2 regions of the Caminicella sporogenes DSM 14501 genome follow, and region 1 is predicted to be linked to the other one. Evidence: predicted binding sites of a transcription regulator. Region 1 holds the regulator's gene; the other holds the start of a gene.

Region 1 (8,464 bases):
GTCTTTGACTGTCTGTAAAATAAGCTGGAACTGTTATAACTGCATCTGTTACTTTTTCTCCTAAATATGCTTCTGCATCAGCTTTAAGTTTTTGAAGTATCATAGCTGATATTTCTTGAGGTGTATATTCTTTATCATCTATTTTAACTTTATAATCAGTACCCATATGTCTTTTTATAGAAATTATTGTTCTATCAGGATTTGTAATTGCCTGTCTTTTTGCAGTTTCACCAACTAATCTCTCTCCATTTTTTGCAAAAGCCACAACTGATGGTGTAGTTCTATTACCTTCTGCATTAGGAATAACAACTGGTTCTCCACCTTCAAGTACAGCAACACATGAGTTAGTAGTTCCTAAGTCAATTCCTATTACTTTACCCATTTTCCATCCTCCTTAACAGTTTATTTTAGTATACTTCTAAATTTTAATTTGCTCATCAACTTAATAAATAATATGTAATATATAATCAAATCTATTTTTCTATTTTGCAACTTTTACCAAACTAGGTCTAATAACTTTTGAATGAAGTTTATAACCCTTTTGAAATACTTCTATGATTGAATTAGATTGTTTATCTTCACATTCTTCCTGCATTATAGCATGATGACAATTTGGATCAAACTCTTTTCCAAGGCAGTCAATTTCCTCTAATCCATGCTTTTGTAAAACATCTTTAAACTGTTTATATACCATTTCTATTCCATCTCTCAATCCTTTATTATCTTCAGCATCTTCCGCTGACTGCAACGCTCTTTCCAAATTGTCAAGTATCGGTAAAATATCTACAATAATTTTTTCACTTCCATATTTATATAAATCACTTTTTTCTTTTTCAACTCTTCTTTTAAAATTTTGAAAATCTGCTGTTATTCTCAAATATTTATTTTTATATTCTTCAATTTCTTTTTTATATTTTTCTATTTCTTCTGATTCATCTTTATTATCTTCTCTCTCTTGACATCCTATACAATTGCCATCTTCATTTTTTACTTTTTCTGTTTCTTTTTCATCTGCTTCACTATCAATATTATTTTTTTGATTTTCCTTATTTTCTTCATCTAAATTTTCCAATATATCTTTTTCTTTATCTAAACTCATTTAACCACCCACCTAATAAATTAAATTTTCTAGTAAGCATAAACTCCTGCATCAGCACAAACACCTGATGCAGGATTAATAATTCTTATTTAATATATCAGTCAAAATTTTGGTAATATACTCCATAACAGGTATTATTCTAGCATAATTCATTCTAGTTGGACCTATAACTCCTATTTTCCCTATCACTTTTCCATTTAATTTATATGTTGCAGTTATTAAACTGCAATCTTTAATTTCTTCTAAATTATTTTCTCTTCCTATTTTGATAGTAATATCTTCTTCATAATTATCTTTCAAAGCCTCATATAATAAATCTTTCTTTTCAATAGTAGATATAAATTGCTTAGCTTTATTTATATCTGTATACTCCGGTAAATTAAATATATGAGCTAAACCATCTAAATATATCTCTCTATCGTCTATTTCTTTAAGCGTATTTTTCAGTGTCAATACCAAAGACTCTATAGTATTCCCGTATTCTACAATTTCATTTTTTAAATTTAAAATGACATCATCACTTAATTCATCTATACTAAAACCTTTCAATTGATGCTGCAATAAATTGCTAATTCTGTCTAAAACATCTTGTGAAGCTTCTTTTATCCTCAACAGTACATTTTTAACTATACCAGTATTAGATACGAGTATTAATAACACTTTATCACTATCAACTTTAACTAACTTAATATTTTTTAGCTTACTCTTTCTAAACTGCGGTGATAAACTCAAAGAAGTCAGATTAGTTATATGTGATAATACTTTTGATGCCTGTTGTACCAAATCTTCTATTTTATTTATTTCATCCAGTAAAAGCTGCTTTATAATCAATTTTTGTTTAGCAGCTAATTCATAATGTTTCATAAGCACATCAACATATAACCTATAACCTAAATCAGATGGTATTCTTCCAGCAGAAGTATGTGGTTGAACTAAATATCCTAGTTCTTCTAAATCTGACATTTCATTCCTTATAGTTGCCGAACTGATACCTAAATTATATTTCTTGGCAATAGTCCTTGACCCAACCGGCTGAGCAGTAGTTATAAAATCATCTATTATAGCTTGTAAAATTTTAAGTTTTCTATCAACTAGAGTCATATTACCACTCTCCATTGTTAGCACTCTCCGTTGATGAGTGCTAAACTTTTCTGTTTTTAAATTAACACTTAATTTTAATTTTGTCAATATATTTTTTTTATTTTCTTTAATTTAATTCATTATAAAATTAAATTTATCATAGTTTAAAATACATATATCTAACTTGAAATATTTAAAAAGGCTGTGCACTAAATAATTAGTGCATAGCCTTTTTAAACTTAAACTTTTGCCATGGTTTAATATAATCAATCAAAAACAATTCTTCATCTACAATCTTCCCAACAACATTTGTCTTTCCGCTATTCTCCATATCCTTTAATGCAATTTGAAGCTCTCCAGCATATCTATCATAAAGAGAACTTTCGATTAAAATATCACCTCTTTTTATAGGTTTTGGATTAAACAATTCAAATTTGTGCCCTTTATATTTTATTCTACTTTGTGTAGAGCGTATCATATACTCAGAAACATCTCCTCTATTAAAGTGTAATTCTTCCAAAACAATTTTCTTTTCTAATTCTGGAACGTTATCATTAAACTCGACTGTTAGTTCAAGTATATTTCTATCCAAATTACCAAGAATTTTTAATTCTTCTTCTGATGCAAAACAATTGGCTATTATGACATCATCTATTAAATCTGTATTGAATAAATCTTTCGCCTGAACTTCAATAGGTTTATTTCTATGTTCTTCAAGAGTACATAATCCTTCATTCACATGCCACGGTCCAAATGTTGCATTACTTGAAGAAATAAATGCAGCAGTTCTTATGCCATATTCTTTAAACTGTTTAGAACATTTTATAAAATGCTCTCTCGAAAGCCCTGTATATCTGTGGGGATAAAAATTATGGCATCCAATTAAATTTTCTTTATTTGGAAGATAAGTGAGAATATTATCAAGATATTTAGTTCCATTACTTATATTAATTTCGATTTTTAGTTTATGTTCATTAAAAGTCATCAAACTCTCTTCAATTCCTGAAAAACCAATATCTAATCTTATTCCTGCCAAATTCAATTCATAAAAAAATTTTAAGTTTTTGAAGCTAATATTAAATCGTTTAAATACCTCTGGACTTACATCAGCTATAACCTCCATACCTAAACTCTTTGCATAAGTAACAACTTCTTTAAAATCTCTAATAATCTTATCTATATCCCCTTTAGCTGATATAAGGCATGTAAAAACTCTTGTAAATCCGTATTTTGCTGCCAAATACAAATATGATTTGTTTTGTTCTACACTTGCATTCTCTGGATATATAGAAACACCTAATCTTCTCATTTTTTCCTCCTAAATTATATTTTGATAATAAAATTATTTGTTACTCATTTTCATATACATATCTATAAACTCATTTGCAAGATCTTTAACAACCATTGCATTCATCAAATGATCTTGAGCATGAATAAGTAATAGTGATATATCATGTTTTTGACCTTGTGCTTCAGCATGTATTAGATTTGTTTGCTCCCTATGTGCTAATTTAAGCTTTTTCGATGCTTCTTCAATACAACTTTTTGCTTTATCAAAATCTCCATTTTTAGCATAGACAATTGCCTCCATACTTGAACTTCTAGCATCTCCACTATAAGTTATTATTGAAAGTATTGTCATCTCAGAAACCATAATTTATCGCTCCTCATCTTTTATTTGAACTGTGGTAAATAATCTTTGTTTTGAACAAGTATATCATTCAATATTTTTTTTGCAATTTTAACTGAAGGAATTAGAGGATTTGCTGTTAATGCCATCAAAGCAGTATAATAATCTCCTGTTACACCAGCTTCTACTGTTAAAAGCTCATATGTTTTAACTTGTTGAATTAATCCATTTATTTTTATAGGTAGTTTTCCAAAAACAATTGGTTTAGCTCCTGCTTTGCTAATCACCGAATTAATCTCTACTACTACATCATTAGGTAAATTTGAAATAGCTCCATTATTTCGAACGTTAACTGTATGAATTTCTTCTTTATCATTATATATTGCATTTATCAAAGAAACTGCTGCATCAGAATAATATGCTCCTCCTCTTTTTTCAAGTTCTTTTGGCTTTTCATCAAGACTTGGATTTTTATACTTTTCAAACAGGTCTTTTTCAATTTTCATTACTTGCTGTGCTCTAGTACCTTTACCACTCTTTAAATCTTCAATCTCTTGTTCTAAAATCTCTTCTGTCATATAAAAATATCTATGATAAGGACATGGAAGCATTCCTAATGCATATATAAAATCCTTATCCCAGTTAAGATCAGGAATGTTATTCATATTTATAGATGCAGTATCACTTAATTTTTCTAAAACGGTAGAAGTTATATTTTGCCCATCTAAATATATTTCTTTACCATAAACCATATGGTTAAGACCAACAAATTCTATTCTTACACGCTTACTGTTAACATTAAGTATCTTTGCAACATTATTTACTATTCCAATAGGTACATTACACAAACCTATAGCTTTTACTTTTGTATATTTCAAAACTGCTTCAGTAATAATTCCAGCTGGATTTGTAAAATTTATCAACCATGCATTTGGAGATAATTCCTCAATATCTCTGCATATATCTAAAATAACTGGTATTGTACGAATTGCCTTAGCAAAACCTCCTGCTCCTGTTGTTTCTTGTCCAATAACATTATATCTTAAAGGAATTATTTCATCACTTGCTCTTGCATTTAGTCCACCTACTCTTATCTGTGTTATTACAAAGTCAGCATCTTTAATTGCTTCTCTACGATCCAAAGTTATATGCACTCTAGTTTTTAGTCCTGCTTTTAAAAACATTCGTCTTGCTAATTCTCCAACTATACTAAGTTTCTCTTTGCCTTCTTCTATATCAACTAAATATATATCATCTACTGGAAGTTCCTTAGCTCTAATAATAAATCCTTCTATTAATTCTGGGGTATAACTACTTCCTCCACCTATTACTGCAACTTTTAAGCCTTCATTCATCATCATCACACCTCACAAAACAAATTTCATAAGTAAATACTTTACATGATATTTTTAATACTTTATTATCCTTCTTTTTTTGAAAAATCCAAACCGAAAAGACATAAAATCTTCTCGGTTTTATTTAGCAGTACTCTCCTCTTTTTTAATATTAGTTTCTCCTCTTGCCATTTTATCTGCTAAGATTACAAACGGTAAATATATCATTACAGCTACTGCAAAGTTCACTAATGCTAATAATCCTCCAGCTATACTTCCCCCTGTCGCTAAAAAACCACCAATACCAACAGGAGTTGTCCATGGCATTACAACATATGTTGGAGGTACCAGTCCACTAGCAGTCGCAATATAAGCGATAAGTGTTAAAACTCCTGGAACGATAATAAAAGGAATAAATAAAATCGGATTAAGAACTATAGGTAATCCAAATATTATAGGCTCGTTAATTTGAAAAATTCCTGCTGGAGCAGCTAATTTTGCAACTGTTTTATAATCTTTTCTCCTTTTAGAAGCAATGAATATTGCTAAAATAAGTGCTAATGTAGCACCAGAACCACCTAAATGTATATAAGCATCGAAAAAAACTCTTGTAACTATATTAGGTGCTTGTAATCCCTGCTGTATAGCACTTGCATTTGCTTCTAAAGCAGGTAAATACAATGCATTCATTATTGGATCCATTATATTGGCTCCATGTAACCCAAAGAACCAGAAAAGATTTATAAGCATAGCAAAAAACATAACAGAAAATATACCTTGGCTAAATCCTTGTAAAGGCTTTTGAATTAAATTTAAAACTAAATCATATAAACTATTCCCACCTAACTTATCTATTAAAAATGCTAAAATCCCAAGCGCATATACAGCAATCAAACCTGGAATTATTGCTGCAAATGCTCTTCCAACTGCTGGTGGAACATTATCAGGCATTTTTATAACGATATTCTTTTTCATAAGCCTAACAAATATTTCTGTAGTTATAATAGCTACTATTATAGCAGTAAATAAACCTGTAGCATTCAAATATTCCCAATAAATATAACCCCAACCAGCATCTCCATGAACTTGTGGAGTTACAGCTAAAAAAGCTCCTGCAGAAATTAATCCTGCTGCAAGTGCATCAGAACCATAACTTTTAGCTAAATTATATCCAACTGAAAAAGCTATTAATAAACTCATTACTGCAAATGTTCCCCACCAAACATTTCCATTAATCGCAGAAAGTATGTCAAGTACAGGTATCCATTTGAAAACAGTTTGATTTAATAATACTGCAAAAGAACCTGCTAGAATTAAAGGCATAATACCAACAAAACCATCACGAATAGCTACTAGATGTCTTTGAGACCCTATCCTAGCAGCTACTGGCACAAAATGTTTTTCCATAAAATCAAAAAACCTTTTCATATGAATCTCCCTTCTTATATTTTTATAACTTTATTTAATAAGTTATAAACATACTAGATCAACTGCTCAATTAATTTATTAATCTTAATGCATCTTCAAGAACTGCCTCACCATTCATTGTTCCATATTTAACACTATCAATAACAGCAACTGGAATGCCTTTTGGTTCCATCATCGTTTTCAACTTATTTAATAAAAATCTAACCTGCGGTCCTAAAAGAATAACATCTACATCACTATGATTTTTTATTTCAGCCTCAGGTATTGCAAAAATTTCAACTTCAATATTTCTATTTTGTGCCGCTTCCTTCATTTTTGTAACCATTAGGCTAGTTGACATACCTGCAGAACAGACAAGCATAATTTTTTTCATAAATAAACCTCCTCACAATTATTGTTTTTATTTCTATTATCGAAATAAATACTCTCATAGTAGCATTTTCCCTAAGTAAACAAATATAAAATGTTGAATACGTTTTCTTTATCCGCTTAATAAAACTTCATCACATCCTTTCTTAATAATTTCTAATTTATATCCTTTGGTCTTACATGTAATCTATATTTTTATTTAAAACTATAACTAACTGATTTTAAAACTGTTTCCCTCCTTTCATTTTTCATACACTCTTTATATAAGCATAAATAATGCCAAAGTAATTATTTTTTTAATTTCTCTTTCAATTAATTTTAAATTTTATAAAAAATTAGATTTTAAGCCGGTTTCCAAAACAAAATATTTTTTGAAATTTTTTTGAAAAATTTTTGTATTTATTTTTATAAATAAAAATAGTGTGTAATAAACCTACACACTATTTGCACACTTTACACAATATCTTATTTTATATATCCTCTCTATTTAATAGAAACATTTTACAAATATACGCTAATTCATTTTCATCAATTTCAATATTATAGTTTTTCTCTAATGGTTTTAAACAATCTTTTATAAGAATAAGTTCCCTGCTATACTGATTTTTATATTCCTCTAAATTATAAAACTTTACCTCTTTTCCACCACCACACAATTTATCAATTAAAAAGCTTAAATGTAATATAATTCCTATTTTTACTTCGTCTACTACTTGTACATTTAATTTTCTCTGAATATCATCTATAACATATCTTAAATGATCTATAATTTTTCTACCGTCAATATATATCATATGTTCTTTTAATGATTTACCAATATTTAAATACATTTCCTCTTCCTTTACTATATCCACAATTTTCTTTATTCCTTCTCCATTTAACACTTCAGCTGCTGATATAAATTGTATTCCATCTAAATGAATATCTATAGTACTTATAATAGCTAATATCTTATGTTTTTCTTTATATTGTTTAATTTTGCACAAAAACTCTTTTCTATCCAAAATATTCAGTGGAATAATTTCTATACTATCCTTTTTATATAATTTTTCCTGTATAATTCTCTTTAATCTTTCAGAAGCACCTTCTCCCGTAAAACATGCAGTGATTATTATATTTTTTCTATTTATATCATTTGTTATATCATTTGTTCTTTCAATAGATTTATTATAAAAATTCATTTCTCTACAACTTGTATATATTTCATCAATCTCACGACCCAAAACTGCTTTCCTACATGCATCTATAACCATAGGTGTGCTGACCATATCTACAGTTTTTACAATTATACCTGTTTCTTCGTAAATCATATCTCCAAAGTTAGTAAGAGAACCCATATCAACCATTAATATTATACCTTTTCCTTTATGCATTTCTTTTACATGCTGTTTTACAATTTCATACATATCTTGAGGTTTCATACTAAGAGGCATATCCAAAGCTTTTGCATGCTGTATCCCCACCAATGTATTAGCTACCTCAACCATACTACTTGCAGTAGATTTTCCATGCATAATTACTAAA
Region 2 (8,464 bases), on a different contig from region 1:
TATCTGGAAAATTTCCGCTTAGTCTAATAAATTCTGAGTTAGAACCTTCTATTTTGAAAGGTTTTTGTTCACTCGATTTTACAAGAAATTTATGATTATCGAAGTTTTTAAAAAAATACGACATGGGAACATTTAAAGCATCTGCAATTTTTTTGAGTGATGTTATAGCTAAAGATGAACTTCCCCTTTCTACTTGCGAAAGGAAACTTACAGATAGACCTGTTTTTTCACTTAAATCTTTTAAAGTTAAATTTTGTTCTTTACGTAAATTCCTAATTTTTTCTGAAATTTTATCAATCATTTTTTACCTATCCTTTAATTTTTTTTATTAAGTGAAAGTTACTATTAAGTTTATTATAAAACAAAAAGAATTTCAATAAAAAATAAAAATTAGATTTTAAGTATATTAAAATGATTTTAATATATAAATTACATGACAAATTATTTTTATGCAAATACTAAAAAAATTACTGTAAAATTGAAAAAATTATAGAAATATAAAAAACATTATGTTATTATATTAAATGTAATTGAAATTTTTTTAAAATTTTTTAAAGTCTTTCTAATTTATTTTATACCCCGGGGAAAATTAGAAATATTTAAATCATATGAAAAAGAGGTGGAGGAGATTTTATGAAAAAAACTATAGGATTTTGGGATTTAGTTTTCATGAATATAGCAGCGTTATTTGGTGTTAGATGGATGGCTGTTGCAGCTGGATATGGAGCAGGTTCTGTTTTTATGTGGCTTCTTGCAGCATTTTTGTTTTTCGTTCCAAGTGCTCTTGTTGCATCAGAACTTGCAGCTACATATCCTCGTCAAGGAGGTATGTTTATATGGGTTAAGGAGGCATATGGAGAAAAATGGGGATATATGGTTTCTTGGCTTAACTGGACAGCTAAGATATTTTGGTATCCAGGTTATCTAACTTTTATTACAGTATCATCTGCATATGTTATAGGAAAACCTGAGTTAGCAGAAAATAAATTATTTGTAATACCTATGGTACTTGGAGTATTTTGGTTTATAACAATTGTTAATCTTAAAGGTTTAAGTCTTGGGAAATGGTTTTCAAATATAGGTGGACTATTGGGAAGTATAGTTCCTTCAGTACTACTTATAGGGCTTGGTTTTGCTTCAGTATTTATTTATAAAAATCCAATAGCTACTTCATATACACTATCAAATCTTATACCGGATTTTAGAGATAGTTCTAATATTTCTATGTTATCTTCTCTTATGTTTGCTATGGCAGGTGTTGAAACTACAGCAGCATTTGCAGGAGAAGTTAAAGATGCTCAAAAGGTATTTCCAAGAGCTATATTTACATCAGCTGCATTGGTGGCTGGACTTTATATAATTGGAACAATGTCTATTACTTTTATGATGACTCCAGATAAAATAGGAGCAGCTAGTGGATTGATGGAAGCATTTAGGCTTATTGCTGAAAAACTTGGTATAGGAGGATGGTTTATAAAATTTATAGCTGTACTTGTTGTTGTAAGTGGTTTTGGTGGGTTGAGTGTGTATTTAATGTCACCAACTACAATGTTATTTGAAAGTGTAAAGCAGGGAGTATTTCCTGAATTTTTAACAAAAGAAAATAAATATGGTGTACCACAAAATGCACTTATAGTTCAAGCGATAGGTGTTTCTATAATAATGCTTCTTATGGTATTATTACCTTCTGTAAATGCTATTTATTCTATATTGGTAACTATGACTGCATTAACAAGTTTAATTCCATATGTACTTCTTTATGTATCATTTTTATCATTAAGAAAAAATAGACCTAATGAAGAAAGACCATTCAAAGTTTCTAAAAATCCATCTGTGGCAAAAACAGTAGCTATAGTTGGCTTATTATGTTGCTTACTTGGTATGGCACTTGCATTCATACCATCTGACGAATATAGTACAATAACACAAAAACTTATTTATGAAATAGAGATAATAGGTGGAGGTTTCTTTGTGAGTTGGCTTGGAATTCTTATTTGGAATAGATATGAGAAAAAATTAACGAAATCGATATAAAAAGATAAAAATATATTTAAATTAGGTTAGAATAAAATTATATTTATAAAAGGAAAGGAGAAGAAAGATGAATAAAAAAAGGTTAGAGAAAGTTATAAAAAATATGGAAAAATACAATATTGACCAAATGATAGTAACTTCTTCAGACTCTATATTTTATTTATTAGGTGAGTGGATTCATCCAGGTGAGAGAATGCTTGCACTTTTTATTGATACAAATGGAGAAGCTAAATTGTTTGTAAATGAACTGTTTCCTATTACTAAAGATTTGGGGGTAAAAGTACATATTCATAAGGATACTGATAATCCTATAGATGATTTAGCCGAAGTGATAGATGAGAGTAAAGTTGTTGGAATAGATAAAGAATGGCCTTCTCGTTTTTTAATTAGTCTTCTCAAGAAAAAAAATGGATTGAAAGTGGAAAATGGTTCAATAGTAGTAGATGAAGCTAGAATGATAAAAGATGAACAAGAAATTGAATTAATGAGAAAAGCTTCAGCTATAAATGATAAAGCCATGGAAGAAATAATTGAATTTATAAAAAAAGGATGCAGTGAAATAGAAGCTTCTAAAAAATTAGCTGAGATATATTCAAAATATGGATGTAGTGGTTTTTCATTTGAACCTCTTATATGTTATGGAGCAAATGCTGCTGAACCTCATCATGCATCAGATAATACAGAACTTAAAGAAAATAGTTGTATTATTATAGATATTGGGTGTATTAAAGACGATTATGCTTCAGATATGACTAGAAGTTTATTTTATGGAAAACCAGATGAAGAATACAAGAAAATATATGATTTAGTGTATAAAGCTAATAAAGCTGCAATTGAGGCAGTTAAACCGGGAGTTAAGTTTAGTGATATAGATAGAGCAGCGAGGAAAGTTATAGAAGATGGAGGATACGGTAAGTATTTTATTCATAGAACAGGACATAATATAGGAATTAATGTACATGAATATCCTGATGTTAGCTCATCAAATGATATGGAAGTTGTTGAGGGAATGGTATTTTCAATAGAACCGGGAATTTATTTAGAAGGTAAATATGGTGTGAGAATAGAAGATTTAGTAGTAGTGACAAAAGATGGATGTGAAGTTCTCAATAAATTTACTAAAGACCTTATAGTATTTGATTAGGTTAAAAGGATGGCACTGAATACGGTTTTTGTAAGTTATTTTGTAAAATAAGAACCGTAATCAGTGTCATTTTTAATTTTTTGTAATGTTTAGCAGTAAATTATTATACTTTTTTATATTTAAAACTATAATTATAAAATTTTTTAATTTCACAACTTTCCAAAAAATTACTATAATTGTAGGTGTGATAAAAACTATTGGGAGGGATAAATATTGAAAAATTCACCATTTAAATCTACAAATACTATGATTTTTGCTTCATTGGGAATTGTAATTAATATTGTATTTGGAACAGTTGTACAAACTCTTCAAATTCCATTGTTGTTTTTAGATACAATAGGAACTATTTTTGTAGCTGCAGTATTGGGACCTTTTGCCGGAGCATTAACGGGAGGTTTAACTAATATTATTCAAGGAATGATTACTAATCCTAAAAATATTCCTTTTGCAATTGTAAATGTTGCAATCGGATTAATTGTCGGTTTTATTGCTAAAAAATATAAATTTGATTATAAAGTTGCGGTAATTACAGGAATTATTTTATCAGTAATAGCACCATTGATAGGAACGCCAATAGCTGTGTTAGTCTTTGGAGGAGTTACAGGTGGGGGAACTGACCTTATTTTTGCATGGCTGTTGGCAAGCGGACATAAGATATTTACTGCTGCATTTATTCCGAGAATAACAGGTAATATTATTGATAAAATAGCTAGTTCTTTATTAGTTGCTTTTTTGATAAAAAAACTGCCTTATGATTTAATTTCAAAAAAATCTGCCAGAAATGCATAACAAAAAAGAAAATAGTGTGTTTAATTTAGCAGTTTGTTGAATTTTTATTTTATGCTGTAATTTTCAGTTTGTATGATTTTATTTAAGCATTAGAGTTAGTCATAAAAAATACTTGATTTTATAATAGATAGAAAATACAAGAAAAAAACAGAAAAAAAGAGATATTAGAAGTAATAATTAGATAATATTCTAAAATAATGAATAATTTATATATATTTCTGTAAATAGTTATAAATAGAGTTTGCGTAAAAGCTGTATATATTATACATTAATATTGTAATTAGCACTCATGTTAAGTGAGTGCTAATAAAATGAATTTAAAAGTTAATTTGAGTAAATATAAATCAATATTAACATTAAGGAGGGGTTATTATGAATATCAAGCCATTAGGTGATAGGGTTGTTATTAAGAAGTTAGAGGCTGAAGAAAAGACAAAAAGTGGTATAGTACTTCCAAGTCAGGCTAAAGAACAACCTCAAATAGCAGAAGTAGTGGCAGTTGGACCAGGTGGAATGGTAGACGGCAAAGAGGTAAAAATGGAAGTAAAAGTTGGAGATAAAGTAATATTCTCAAAGTATGCTGGAACTGAAATTAAGCATGATGGAGAAGAATATACTATTTTAAGACAAAGTGATATTTTAGCAATAGTTGAATAGAAAAAATACGGCTTAAAAAATAAAATAAATAATACATAGGGAGGTTGGTAGTATGGCAAAAGAAATTAAATTCAATGAAGAAGCTCGTCGTAAGTTAGAAGCTGGTGTTAATAAATTAGCTGATACTGTAAAAGTTACATTAGGACCTAAAGGTAGAAATGTTATTTTAGATAAAAAGTTCGGTTCTCCTACAATTACAAATGATGGTGTAACTATTGCACGTGAAATAGAATTAGAAGATGTATATGAAAATATGGGTGCACAACTTGTTAAAGAAGTTGCAACTAAGACTAATGATGTAGCTGGAGACGGTACAACTACTGCTACATTATTAACTCAAGCTATAATTAGAGAAGGTTTAAAGAATATTGCAGCTGGTGCTAATCCAATGATTCTTAAAAAAGGTATCGAAAAGGCTGTAGAAGTTGCTGTAGAAGAAATCAAGAAAAATTCTAAACAAATTGAAGGCAAAGAAGCTATTGCTAACGTTGCTTCAATTTCAGCTGCTGATGAAAAAATCGGTGAACTTATAGCTGAAGCTATGGAAAAGGTAGGAAAAGATGGAGTAATCACTGTTGAAGAAGCTAAAACTATGGGAACTACTTTAGAAGTAGTTGAAGGTATGCAGTTTGATAGAGGATATGTTTCTCCATACATGGTAACTGATGCTGAAAAGATGGAAGCAGTATTAGAAGACCCATATATTTTAATTACAGACAAGAAGATTTCAAATATACAAGAAATCCTTCCATTATTAGAGCAAATTGTACAACAAGGAAAGAAATTATTAATTATTGCTGAAGATATTGAAGGAGAAGCTCTTGCAACACTTGTTGTTAACAAATTAAGAGGTACTTTTGAGTGTGTTGCTGTTAAAGCTCCAGGATTTGGTGACAGAAGAAAAGCTATGCTTCAAGATATAGCTATAGTAACTGGAGGTCAAGTAATTTCAGAAGAATTAGGATTAGACCTTAAAACTGTTACATTAGATATGCTTGGTAGAGCTAAGTCAGTTAAGATAGATAAAGAAAATACTACAATTATAGATGGTGCTGGAGATACAAATGCAATTCAAGATAGAATTAAGCAAATCAAAGTTCAAATTGAAGAAACTACTTCAGATTTTGATAGAGAAAAATTACAAGAAAGACTTGCAAAACTTGCAGGTGGAGTTGCAGTTATCCAAGTAGGTGCTGCTACTGAGACTGAAATGAAAGAAAGAAAATTAAGAATAGAAGATGCGTTAAATGCTACAAGAGCTGCTGTTGAAGAAGGTATAGTAGCTGGTGGTGGTACTGCATTAATCAATGCAATCCCAGCAGTAGAAAAATTAATTGAACAGTTAGAAGGAGACGAAAGAACTGGAGCTATGATTATAAGAAGAGCTCTTGAAGAACCAGTAAGACAAATAGCATTCAATGCTGGTGTAGAAGGTTCTATAGTAGTTGAGAAAATAAGAAATAGTGAAGTAGGTATAGGATTTGATGCATTAAATAATAAGTATGTGAAGATGATAGAGGCTGGTATAGTTGACCCAACTAAAGTAACTCGTTCAGCACTTCAAAATGCTGCATCAATTTCAGCATTGTTCTTAACTACTGAGGCTGCTGTAGCTGAAATTCCAGAAAAGAAAAATGATATGCCAATGGGTGGCGGAATGCCTCCAATGATGTAATAAAGATTAGTTAAAGTAAAAAAGGAGTGAGATTGTCTCACTCCTTTTTTGGTTTTATAAAGGGTATATTTGTTTTCTAAAGAGATATTAGTAAATTAATAAGATTAATTAATTTTTGTAAAAGTGAATCTAAACATTAATATTTGAAAATAATAACAATTAGGTATAAAATTACAGTAGATTTATAAACATTATTAAGTATGATTGGAGGAAAATTTTATGTTAAAGTTTAAAGATTATAAATATGAAAGACCAGATATGGAAAGACTTGAAAAACAGTTTAATGAATTACTTGAAAGATTTGATAATTCTGATTCATTTGAAGCTCAAGATAAGGTAATGAAAGAGATAAATGAACTTAGAAATGAATTTGAAACTATGGCTACACTTGTTCATATAAGACATACTATAGATACAACTGACAAATTTTATGAAAAAGAAAATGAATTTATAGATGAGGCTATGCCTATGTACGAAGGTTTTGTTTCAAAGTACTATAAGTCATTAGTTAATTCTAAGTTTAAAAGTGAGCTTGAGAAAAAGTGGGGAAGACAATTATTTAGATTAGCTGAATTGAAACTAAAAACTTTTTCACCAGAGATAATAAAAGATTTGCAAGAAGAAAATAAATTGTCAAGTGAGTATACAAAGCTTAGGGCTTCGGCAAAAATTATGTTTGAAGGAGAAGAGAGAAATTTATCTCAAATGGTTCCTTTTATGCAGTCAAAAGATAGGAATATGAGAAAAAGAGCTCATGAAGCTATGACGGAATTTTTTGTCGAAAATGAAGAAAAGTTTGATGAAATTTACGATGGATTAGTTAAAGTAAGAGATAGAATTGCTAAAAAGCTTGGATATGAAAATTTTGTACAGCTTGGATATGCAAGACTTATGAGGTCTGACTACAATCCGGAGATGGTTGCAAACTACAGAAGACAAGTATTAGAAAATATAGTGCCTGTTGCTACAAAGTTAAGAGAAAGACAATTAAAGAGATTAAAATTAGATAGTTTGAAATATTATGATGAGAGTTTAGAATTTTTAACAGGAAATGCTATTCCAAAGGGAGATTCAGAATGGATTTTAGAAAATGGCAAAAGAATGTATAGAGAACTATCACCAGAAACAGATGAATTTTTTACATATATGGTGGAGAGAGAACTTTTAGACCTTGTAAGCAAAAAAGGAAAAGCAGGTGGAGGATACTGTACATATATAAGTAAATATAAGTCTCCATTTATATTTTCAAATTTTAATGGAACTTCAGGAGATGTAGATGTACTTACTCATGAAGCAGGTCATGCATTTCAAGTGTATTCAAGTAGAGAATATGAAGTACCTGAGTATAATTGGCCAACTCTTGAAGCTTGTGAGATACATTCAATGAGTATGGAATTTTTTGCTTGGCCTTGGATGAAATTATTTTTTAAGGAAGATGAATTTAAATATAAATTTGCTCATTTAAGTGGTGCACTTTTATTTATTCCATATGGAGTTACAGTTGATGAATTTCAACACTGGGTTTATGAAAATCCACAGGCTACTCCAGAAGAAAGAAAAAGAGCATGGAGAGATATTGAGAAAAAATATCTGCCTCATAGAGATTATGCTGATAATGACTTTTTAAATAGAGGAGGATATTGGTTTAGACAAGGACATATTTTTAATAATCCATTTTATTATATAGATTATACATTAGCACAAGTTTGTGCACTTCAGTTTTGGATAAAATCGATGGAAAACAGAGATAAGGCTTGGAATGATTATTTAAGATTGTGCAGGGCTGGAGGAAGTAAGTCATTTTTGGAATTAGTTGAGCTTGCTGATTTAAGAAATCCTTTTGAAGATGGATGCATTAAATCTGTTATTGGACCAGTTGAAGATTGGCTAGATAGTATTGATGACAAAAATTTATAAATATTTTAATGTAAAATTTTTACTTTTTTAGATAATATAAAAAATAAAACTCCTTTTTAGTTAAAATTTATAAATAAGATTAAAACTAAAAAGGAGTTTTATTGTGGATTAATATACAAGACTATCCATGACTAAGGATAGCCTTGCTTGAGGGGTTAAGGGGTCTAATTATTATTTTTCAATAGATACTCTTCCAAAATACCAGTAGCTCATGCTATTTTTCTGCCAACCTTTTACATAATCTTTTA

Evidence for each region. The regulator HrcA, encoded in region 1, represses chaperone genes, less so after heat shock. The targets are predictions, from matches to a motif close to TTAGCACTCNNNNNNNNNGAGTGCTAA.
Region 2: groES (co-chaperone GroES) is a predicted target of HrcA. The motif match lies at 4,248-4,274, and genes of this name have one in related genera.

Annotation. Positions count from the first base shown of each region.
Region 1 is NZ_FRAJ01000004.1:45,288-53,751, forward strand. It holds gene dnaK (molecular chaperone DnaK) at 1-382, opposite strand, end outside; gene grpE (nucleotide exchange factor GrpE) at 482-1,099, opposite strand; gene hrcA (heat-inducible transcriptional repressor HrcA) at 1,175-2,215, opposite strand; gene BUA90_RS02380 (DUF871 domain-containing protein) at 2,397-3,488, opposite strand; gene BUA90_RS02385 (PTS sugar transporter subunit IIA) at 3,522-3,833, opposite strand; gene BUA90_RS02390 (6-phospho-beta-glucosidase) at 3,854-5,164, opposite strand; gene BUA90_RS02395 (PTS sugar transporter subunit IIC) at 5,285-6,571, opposite strand; gene BUA90_RS02400 (PTS sugar transporter subunit IIB) at 6,642-6,944, opposite strand; gene BUA90_RS02405 (sigma-54-dependent transcriptional regulator) at 7,411-8,464, opposite strand, start outside.
Region 2 is NZ_FRAJ01000010.1:74,857-83,320, forward strand. It holds gene BUA90_RS06980 (helix-turn-helix domain-containing protein) at 1-301, opposite strand, end outside; gene BUA90_RS06985 (amino acid permease) at 634-2,034, shown strand; gene BUA90_RS06990 (M24 family metallopeptidase) at 2,102-3,178, shown strand; gene BUA90_RS06995 (CD3073 family putative ECF transporter S component) at 3,392-3,967, shown strand; gene groES (co-chaperone GroES) at 4,340-4,624, shown strand; gene groL (chaperonin GroEL) at 4,677-6,299, shown strand; gene BUA90_RS07010 (M3 family oligoendopeptidase) at 6,519-8,216, shown strand; gene BUA90_RS07015 (peptide ABC transporter substrate-binding protein) at 8,388-8,464, opposite strand, start outside.